Regions from separate parts of the Streptomyces sp. NPDC096339 genome, predicted to be linked through region 2. Evidence: riboswitches for the same ligand, from Rfam matches in the RefSeq annotation. Region 2 holds a riboswitch; the other holds the start of a gene.

Region 1 (4,406 bases), on a different contig from region 2:
GGTGGTTGGGCAGGTACGGGGCCAGGTGCGCCCGGACACCGACCGGACCGACGCCCGGACCGCCGCCGCCGTGCGGGATGCAGAAGGTCTTGTGCAGGTTCAGGTGCGAGACGTCGCCGCCGAAGTGACCCGGCTTGGCCAGACCCACCAGGGCGTTGAGGTTCGCGCCGTCCACGTAGACCTGGCCGCCGGCCTCGTGCACCTGGGCGCAGATGTCGGCGACGTGCTCCTCGAACACGCCGTGCGTGGACGGGTAGGTGATCATCAGCACGGAGAGCTCGTCGCGGTACTGCTCGATCTTGGCGCGCAGGTCGTCCGCGTCCACCTCGCCGTCGTCGGCGGTCTTGACGACGACGACCTTCATGCCGGCCATCACGGCGCTGGCGGCGTTGGTGCCGTGCGCGGAGGACGGGATGAGGCAGACGGTGCGCTGCTCGTCGCCGTTCGCACGGTGGTAGGCGCGTACGGCCAGCAGACCGGCGAGCTCACCCTGCGAACCGGCGTTCGGCTGGATGGAGACCTTGTCGTAGCCGGTGACCTCGGAGAGACGTTCCTCCAGCTCGTTGATGAGCGTGAGGTAGCCCTCGGCCTGCTCCACCGGGGCGAAGGGGTGCAGCTGGCCGAATTCGGGCCAGGTCACCGGCTCCATCTCGGTGGTCGCGTTGAGCTTCATCGTGCAGGAGCCCAGCGGGATCATGCCGCGGTCGAGCGCGTAGTCCTTGTCCGAGAGCTTGCGCAGGTAGCGCAGCATCGCGGTCTCGGAGCGGTGCTGGTGGAAGACCGGGTGCGTCAGGTAGGCGTCCGAGCGCAGCAGGCCCTCGGGGAGGGTGTCCGCCGAGGTCTCGTCCAGCGCCTCGATGTCGGCGCTGACACCGAAGGCGGCCCAGACGGCCTCGATGTCGGCGCGCAGGGTGGTCTCGTCGCAGGCGATGGAGACGTGGTCCGCGTCGGCCTGGTGCAGGTTGACCCCGCCCTCGCGGGCGGCGGCCACGACCTCGGCGGCGCGGCCCGGGACGCGGGCGGTGATCGTGTCGAAGTACGCGCCGTGCACGATCTCCACGCCGCCGGCCGTCAGACCCGCGGCGAGCAGGGTCGCGTAGCGGTGGGTGCGGCGGGCGATCGTCCGCAGGCCGTCCGGGCCGTGGTAGACCGCGTACATGGCGGCCATGACGGCGAGCAGCACCTGCGCGGTACAGATGTTGCTGGTGGCCTTCTCGCGGCGGATGTGCTGCTCGCGGGTCTGCAGCGCCAGACGGTACGCCTTGTTGCCGTCCGCGTCCACGGAGACGCCGACGAGGCGGCCCGGCAGGGAGCGGGCGTGCTTGGCCTGGACGGCCATGTAGCCGGCGTGCGGTCCGCCGAAGCCCATCGGGACGCCGAAGCGCTGCGTGGTGCCGACGGCGATGTCCGCGCCCAGCTCGCCCGGGGAGGTCAGCAGCGTCAGGGCGAGCAGGTCGGCCGAGACGGTGACGATCGCACCGAGCTCGTGCGCCTGGTCGATGACCGGCTTGATCTCCCGCACGGCGCCGGAGGCACCCGGGTACTGGAGCAGCACGCCGAAGACGCCGCGCTCGGCGATCTCGGCGGGGATGCCGTCGCTCAGGTCGGCGACGACCACCTCGACACCGGTCGGCTCGGCGCGGGTCTCGATCACCGCGATGGTCTGCGGCAGGGCGTCGGCGTCGATCAGGAAGACGCCGCCCTTGACCTTGCCCACGCGGCGGGCCAGCGACATGGCCTCGGCGGCCGCGGTGCCCTCGTCGAGCAGCGAGGCACCCGAGGTCGGCAGGCCGGTGAGGTCCGCGACGAGGGTCTGGAAGTTCAGGAGCGCCTCGAGGCGGCCCTGCGAGATCTCCGGCTGGTACGGCGTGTACGCCGTGTACCAGGCCGGGTTCTCCATGACGTTGCGGAGGATCACCGGAGGCGTGAAGGTCCCGTAGTAACCGAGACCGATCATCGACGACAGGACCTGGTTGCGGTCGGCGAGCGAACGCAGCTCGGCCAGCACCTCGGCCTCGGTCCGCGCCTCGGGCAGGTTCAGCGCCTCGGCGGTCTTGATCACATCCGGTACCGCGGCGGCGGTCAGTTCGTCCAGCGAGCCGTAACCCACCTGAGCGAGCATCTTCGCCTGCGCCTCGGCGTCCGGACCGATGTGGCGCTGCTCGAAGGGGATGCCTCGCTCCAGCTGGGAGAGCGGAATGCGGTTGGCGGTCATGTACGGAGGCCTCCTGGTCGTACGACCTGCGAGGGGCACCACGGCGCGGGCACCCGGACGGCCTCCCCCTCTGTCATCTCAACCTGAGAGTTTCACCGGTCGCTAGAGGGTCGCTCGAGCCACCGGCTTTCACCGTCGGTGAGGAGGGGAACCGGCACTGCGCGCCCGGCACCCACCCCTGCTTTCCAGAGTGGCCTCGTCCGTGCGGTACGTATGCCTGAGAGATTCCGGGGAGGATTTGCTCCTTCGGCGCCTCCGTCGTTCTCACTCGGAGGACTCTCCCGCACAGGGTCGACAGCCGGCACCCAGCCTACCAGCGAGGATCCGGACCCTCCCCGAGTGGCCTCTTCTTGGGATATGCACTTCTGTAGTCATTACGGAGGAGTTGCGACCATTTGGAGGGACCGTGCAGACCGACATCGATCCGCGCAGCCTGATCGGCCGCAAGGCGTTCGACCGCAATGGCACCAAGATCGGCACCGTGGACGAGGTCTACCTCGACGATGCCACGGGCGTCCCGGAATGGGCCGCCGTCCGTACGGGCCTGTTCAGCCGGGACGCGTTCGTTCCGCTGGAGCCGAGCGAGCTGGTGGACGACGCCCTGCGGGTGCCCTTCGACCGCTCCCTGATCAAGGACGCCCCCGACTTCGGCGTCGGCCGCCACCTCTCCCCCGAACAGGAGCTCCAGCTCTACCACCACTACGGCCTGGACGTGACGCTCCCCACGGACTTCCAACGCGACTTCGGCCACCTGGCGGGCGACGACGACTGAACCGGACCCAGCCTCGCCGCGCACCCACCCGGCCCCGCGGCGTGCCGGTGTGCTCCGCGCGGCCGGGTCGGGCGCGCGGCGGGGCGGCCCGTGCTCCCGCGCCGGCGGGGTCGGGTGTGCGGTGGGGCGCCCCCGCAGGGCGTCGAACGCGGCCACGTCGTACTTGTCCGCTGCCCCTGCACGTTCGACGCCCGACGAGGTGCCCCGGCGCGCGCCCGGCCCCGACGGCCGTTAGGCGCGGCCCGGACCGGGGTGCCGCTGCGCGGAGCCGTCCCCTACCCGCCCTTCCACCGTTCCCCGGGGCTCCGCCCGGACCCTCCCCCAGCTACCGCTGGGAGGTACCCCCGGCCTCAAACGCCGGACGGGCTGTAAAGCCCCCAGGGTTCCGCCCGGACCCGTCCTGGGGCTCCGGCCCCAGACCCCGCGCCTCAAACGCCGGCGAGGCTGAAAGGGCCGTCACCCGCCCGCGGTACCCGCATTCGCGGCCCCCACCAGCGGCAGTGGGTCGGACGGCTCCAGCTCCGGATCGTCCACCCGGAAGGTCCGGACCCGCCCCGGCTCCGATCCCGGCTGCTCGAACCGCACCGTCACCCGCCCCACCCCGCTGCCCTGCACCCACCCCGGCCCGTACACCGAATGGAGTACGTCGACCCCGGCCATCCACCGACGCTCCGCAGCGGGCTCGGGCTCCGCCCCCGGCGCCGCGGACCACGGGTCCAAGGACGCCTCGGGCCCGGCGGCCGGTGCGGCCTCGTCCGGCGGCTCGGCGGCCCCCTCGGCCCCCTCCGCCTCCTCGGCACGGCCCACCGCCGCCTGCGCGAAGAGGTCCTCCTGCGTGTAGTCCGCCAGCCCCGTCACGCCCACCCCCAGCAGCCGCACCCCGCCCGTGGTGTCCACGCCCTCCAGGAGCCGCGCGGCGGCCTCGCGCACCACTGCGGGGTCGTCCGTGGGGCCCCGCAGCGTCTCGGAGCGCGTCAGCGTCGAGAAGTCGTACCGCCGCACCTTCAGCACGATCGTGCGCCCGGAGTGCCCCGATTCGCGCAGCCTCCGCACGCACCGGTCCGCCAGCCTCTGCACCTCGCCCCGGATCCGGACCCGGTCGTGCAGGTCCACGTCGAAGGTGTCCTCGACCGAGACCGACTTCGCGTCCCTCTCGGCGACCACCGGCCGGTCGTCCAGCCCCAGCGCCATCCGGTACAGGCCCACGCCGTGCGCGCGCCCGACCATCCGGACCAGCTCGTCCTCCCCGGCCTCCGCCAGCTCCCCCACGGTGGTGATCCCGGCCCGCCGCAGGTGCTCCCCGGTGGCCGGTCCGACGCCCGGCAGGGTCCGCACCGACATCGGCGCGAGGAGCTCCCGTTCCGTCCCCGGCTCGATCAGCAGCAGCCCGTTCGGCTTGGCCTCCTCGGACGCCACCTT
Region 2 (4,406 bases):
CGCAGGTCCGCCCACGGGATGCCGACGCCGCCGCCCTGGGCGTGCGGATTGAGCCACAGGCCCCAGCGGTCGGGATAGAGCGCGCGGGCGATGTCCCGGCCGGTGACGACCTCGTAGCCCCGGCCCCAGCCGCTGGCGGCCAGCTCCTGCGGGGAGGTCACGCAGGGCGCGTAACCCAGGCCCTCGACCTCCATGCCGCCGTACTGGGCGTCCGGTGAGCCCGGCTGCCCCTGCCACAGCAGCATCCACAGCCGGCCCTCGGCGAGGGCGTGCAGGAGCGACTCGTAGCTTTCGTAGCGCCCGGGAGTCACCTGGCGCAGCATGTGCTCGACCTGTCCGGCCGCGGCCGTGCCTGACGCACTCACCCGGTACCCCTCTTCGTCTCTTCTTCCGCCCGACGTCAACGCGAGAACAGCTTAAGCGGCCCTACGGGAGGTAGAAGGGGCGTACGCGCTCACGAATCCAGTCCGTGACCGGGTCCTCGGCCGCGTCCAGCAGGATCAACTGCACGGGCCAGGGCGGCGGTACGCGGGTCAGGGCCCGCCCGAGGGCGTCCATCGGGGCGTTCCGGGTCTCGGGCTCCCATCCCACCAGTCGGACACCGATGAACAGTTGCGGCTCGCCTCCCTCGATGCTCGCGAGGCAGCGGTGGGCGGCGGAGACCACCCCGGTCGCCCGGAACTCCTCCGCGGCGGCGGCCAGGAAGTCCACCGGGTCCTCCTGCCAGTCGGGCTCGTAGAGCCGGACCCGGCCGCCGGTGGTGGGACCGTCGAGGGGGGTCCGGCCGCTGCGGCAGAGCTCCGCGACGGCGGGCGGGGGGAGGGGGACGCCGACGGCGCCCTCGGGGTTGAGCGCGATGCCGAGCTGCGGGGGCAGGCCGCGGGCGAACTCGACGGCGGGGGCCACGGTGAAGTCCATGCCGGGGCCGACGCAGGCGAGGAACTGGGCCTCCGAGCTGTAGACCGGGACGTACGCGGCGCCGCCGATGTCCATGGTGGGCAGGGTCAGGCCCTCGGCGCCGCCCTGCTCGGCGCCGGCGCCGGCGGGCAGGGGCACCCACACCTGGCTCCGCCCGAGCACCTCCAGGATCCGCCCGCCGGCGTCCGGCTGCCCGAGCGCCGCCCCGAGCACCTGCTCCAGCTCATTACCCGGCCAGCCGCCGCCGCTGTGCATGTACGTGCCTCCGTGATCCCGCGTTTCGTCGCCCCGCAGGGTACCGGCCCGGTCCGACACGGCTCCGCCGGGGTCGAGCGTTCGTCTGCGGCGCCGCTCCGGGGCTCCGCCCCGGCGGCGTCAGCCGTGGAAGGCGATACGGGTCACCGCGGCGGCGGAGCGGCGGTCCAGGAGGGTGGCCGAGGCGCAGCCCGCCGGCGGGCGGCCGGCTTCCGCTTCGCGCAGGAGGCGGGCCACCGCGCCCCGGTGGCGGGCGAAGGCGTACGCCGAGACCCCGCGGCCCCGGGCCGCCTGCCCGGACAGGGCCTCCTCGGGGCTGGTGTCGAGCAGGAGGAGGTGCAGCGCGCGCCCCCGCCGCCGGGCCGCCGCCGCGAGGAGCCCCCGCACCCAGCTCTGCGTACCGCAGTCGTGGACGACGACGGAGCGCCCGGAGCGCAGGTGCCGCCACAGCCCCCAGTAGTGCGCGGCCCGCACCAGCGGCCGGTACACCGCGTACGGCAGAGCCCCCGGCATCCGGCGCTCCCAGCGCTCGCGGGTGTCCTGGGAGTCGATGGCGCCGCCCTCGGTCCCGCCCTCGGCCGCCGCCCGCTTGATCAGCGTGCTCTTGCCGCCCCCCGGCAGGCCCGACACGACCACGATGTCGCCCTCGGCGAAGCGGAGCCGCTGAGGGCCCCGCACGCCCGGTCCGCGCAGGTCCCGTACGGGCCCGGCCTCGTGCCCGCGCGCCCGGGCCGGAACACCGGCCCGCTGCGTCGGCACCGCACCCACGGTCCCCGCGGCCGCCGCCGCACCTACGAATCTCCGCACAGTGCTCGCCTCCCCCGAATCGGGTCACCAGGACCCTTGCCCACTGAGTGTAAAGAGACGGTAATCCGGCAGCTTCGGTTCCGGTCCACGCCCCGGTCCACGCTCCGGGACGGGTCCGGTCCACGCCCTGGACAGCCGCACGATCTTTCGGGCCCGCCCACCCGATCACCACCACGGCGTGCAATGATGTGCGCCATCTGGACCAACCGCATCACCAACTGCATACCGGCCGCTTGAATCCGCGCGGGAGAGTCCCCGCACGCCGCAAGGCGGTGCGTGGGCGCCGAAGGAGCAAGAACCTCCCTTGAATCTCTCAGGCCCCGTACCGCGTGGATGAGGCAGATCTGAAAAGCGAGCTGCTCGGCAGCTCCACCCAAGGTGCAAGCCGGAGATCCCTGACGCGTCAGGAACTCTCGGCGAACCTCTCAGGTTCCGATGACAGATGGGGAGGACCCCTCCTCGTCATGTCATGCCCTGGGACCCGGGAGCCACACCCATGAGCACTGCCCCCCGCCTGACCGCCCTCGATGCGCTGCACCGTTCCCTCGGTGCGACCATGACCGACTTCGCGGGCTGGGACATGCCCCTGCGGTACGCGAGCGAGCGCGACGAGCACAACGCCGTCCGCACCAAGGCCGGTCTCTTCGACCTCTCCCACATGGGCGAGATCACCCTGACCGGGCCGGAGGCCGTCAAGGCCCTGGACTACGCGCTGGTCGGCAACATCTCCACCGTCGGCGTCGGCCGCGCCCGCTACACGCACATCTGCCGGGAAGACGGCGGCATCGTCGACGACCTGATCGTCTACCGCCTCGGCGAGACCGAGTACATGGTCGTCGCGAACGCCTCCAACGCGCAGGTCGTTCTGGACGCGCTGACCGAGCGCGCGGCCGGCTTCGACACCGAGGTCCGCGACGACCGCGACGCGTACGCGCTGATCGCGGTGCAGGGCCCGGAGTCCCCCGGCATCCTCGCCTCCCTCACCGACGCCGACCTGGACGGGCTGAAGTACTACGCCGGCCTGCCGGGCACCGTGGCCGGCGTGCCCGCGCTCATCGCGCGTACGGGCTACACCGGCGAGGACGGCTTCGAGCTGTTCGTCTCGCCCGAGCACGCCGTGGAGCTGTGGCAGGCGCTGACCAAGGCCGGCGAGGGCGTCGGCCTGGTCCCGGCCGGCCTGTCCTGCCGCGACACCCTGCGCCTGGAGGCGGGCATGCCGCTGTACGGGCACGAGCTGACCACCTCCCTCACCCCGTTCGACGCGGGTCTGGGCCGGGTCGTGAAGTTCGAGAAGGAGGGCGACTTCGTCGGCCGCGCCGCCCTGGAGGCCGCCGCCGAGCGCGCCGCCACCAACCCGCCGCGCAAGCTGGTCGGCCTGGTCGCCGAGGGCCGCCGCGTCCCGCGCGCCGGCTTCCCCGTCGTCGCCGACGGCCAGGTGATCGGCGAGGTCACCTCCGGCGCCCCGTCCCCGACCCTGGGCAAGCCGATCGCCATGGCGTACGTCGACGCGGCGCACGCCGCGCCCGGCACCTCCGGCGTCGGCGTCGACATTCGCGGTACGCATGAGCCGTACGAGGTCGTCGCTCTGCCGTTCTACAAGCGGCAGAAGTAGTCCTTGTAGTCAGGCCTGCCGCCCGGGTGCCCCGTGCGGCGATGTCGCAGTACCCAAGACCACCGTTCGTTTCCACCCCCGCGCATCCAGGAGAATCAGGTCATGAGCACCCCCCAGCAGCTGCGTTACACCAAGGAGCACGAGTGGCTGTCGGACGTCGTTGACGGCGTCGCGACGGTCGGCATCACCGAGTTCGCGGCCAACGCGCTCGGTGACGTCGTCTACGCCCAGCTCCCCGAGGTCGGCCAGACCGTCACCGAGGGCGAGACCTGTGGCGAGCTGGAGTCGACGAAGTCGGTCAGCGACCTGTACTCCCCCGTCTCCGGTGAGGTCGTCGAGGCCAACCAGGACGTCGTCGACGACCCGTCCCTGGTGAACTCCGCCCCGTTCGAGGGCGGCTGGCTGTTCAAGGTGCGCATCTCGGAGGAGCCCAAGGACGTGCTCTCCGCCGAGGAGTACGCCTCCCTCACCGCCGGTAACTGACCCCAGGGGATCCTGATGTCCGTACTGAACACCCCTCTTCACGAACTCGACCCCGACGTCGCCGCAGCCGTCGACGCCGAGCTCGTGCGCCAGCAGTCGACCCTGGAAATGATCGCGTCGGAGAACTTCGCTCCGGTCGCCGTCATGGAGGCCCAGGGCTCCGTCCTCACCAACAAGTACGCCGAGGGCTACCCGGGCCGCCGCTACTACGGTGGCTGCGAGCACGTCGACGTCGTCGAGCAGATCGCGATCGACCGGATCAAGGCGCTGTTCGGCGCCGAGGCCGCGAACGTGCAGCCGCACTCCGGTGCGCAGGCCAACGCCGCCGCGA

Evidence for each region. A riboswitch is a leader RNA that binds a small molecule or an ion and turns the genes downstream of it on or off. The one in region 2 is predicted to bind glycine.
Region 1: it holds a riboswitch for glycine, as region 2 does, so the genes downstream of both, gcvP (aminomethyl-transferring glycine dehydrogenase) here and gcvT (glycine cleavage system aminomethyltransferase GcvT) in region 2, are expected to answer to the same signal.

What each region holds. Positions count from the first base shown of each region.
Region 1 covers NZ_JBIWFI010000008.1:9,260-13,665, reverse strand. The annotation lists gene gcvP (aminomethyl-transferring glycine dehydrogenase) at 1-2,215, opposite strand, end outside; glycine riboswitch at 2,411-2,509, opposite strand; gene ACIQ5Y_RS13560 (PRC-barrel domain-containing protein) at 2,622-2,987, shown strand; gene ACIQ5Y_RS13555 (DNA polymerase IV) at 3,444-4,406, opposite strand, start outside.
Region 2 covers NZ_JBIWFI010000011.1:179,421-183,826, reverse strand. The annotation lists gene ACIQ5Y_RS17460 (enhanced serine sensitivity protein SseB C-terminal domain-containing protein) at 1-365, opposite strand, end outside; gene ACIQ5Y_RS17455 (enhanced serine sensitivity protein SseB) at 427-1,173, opposite strand; gene ACIQ5Y_RS17450 (AAA family ATPase) at 1,294-1,941, opposite strand; glycine riboswitch at 2,215-2,318, shown strand; gene gcvT (glycine cleavage system aminomethyltransferase GcvT) at 2,477-3,592, shown strand; gene gcvH (glycine cleavage system protein GcvH) at 3,695-4,075, shown strand; gene glyA (serine hydroxymethyltransferase) at 4,091-4,406, shown strand, end outside.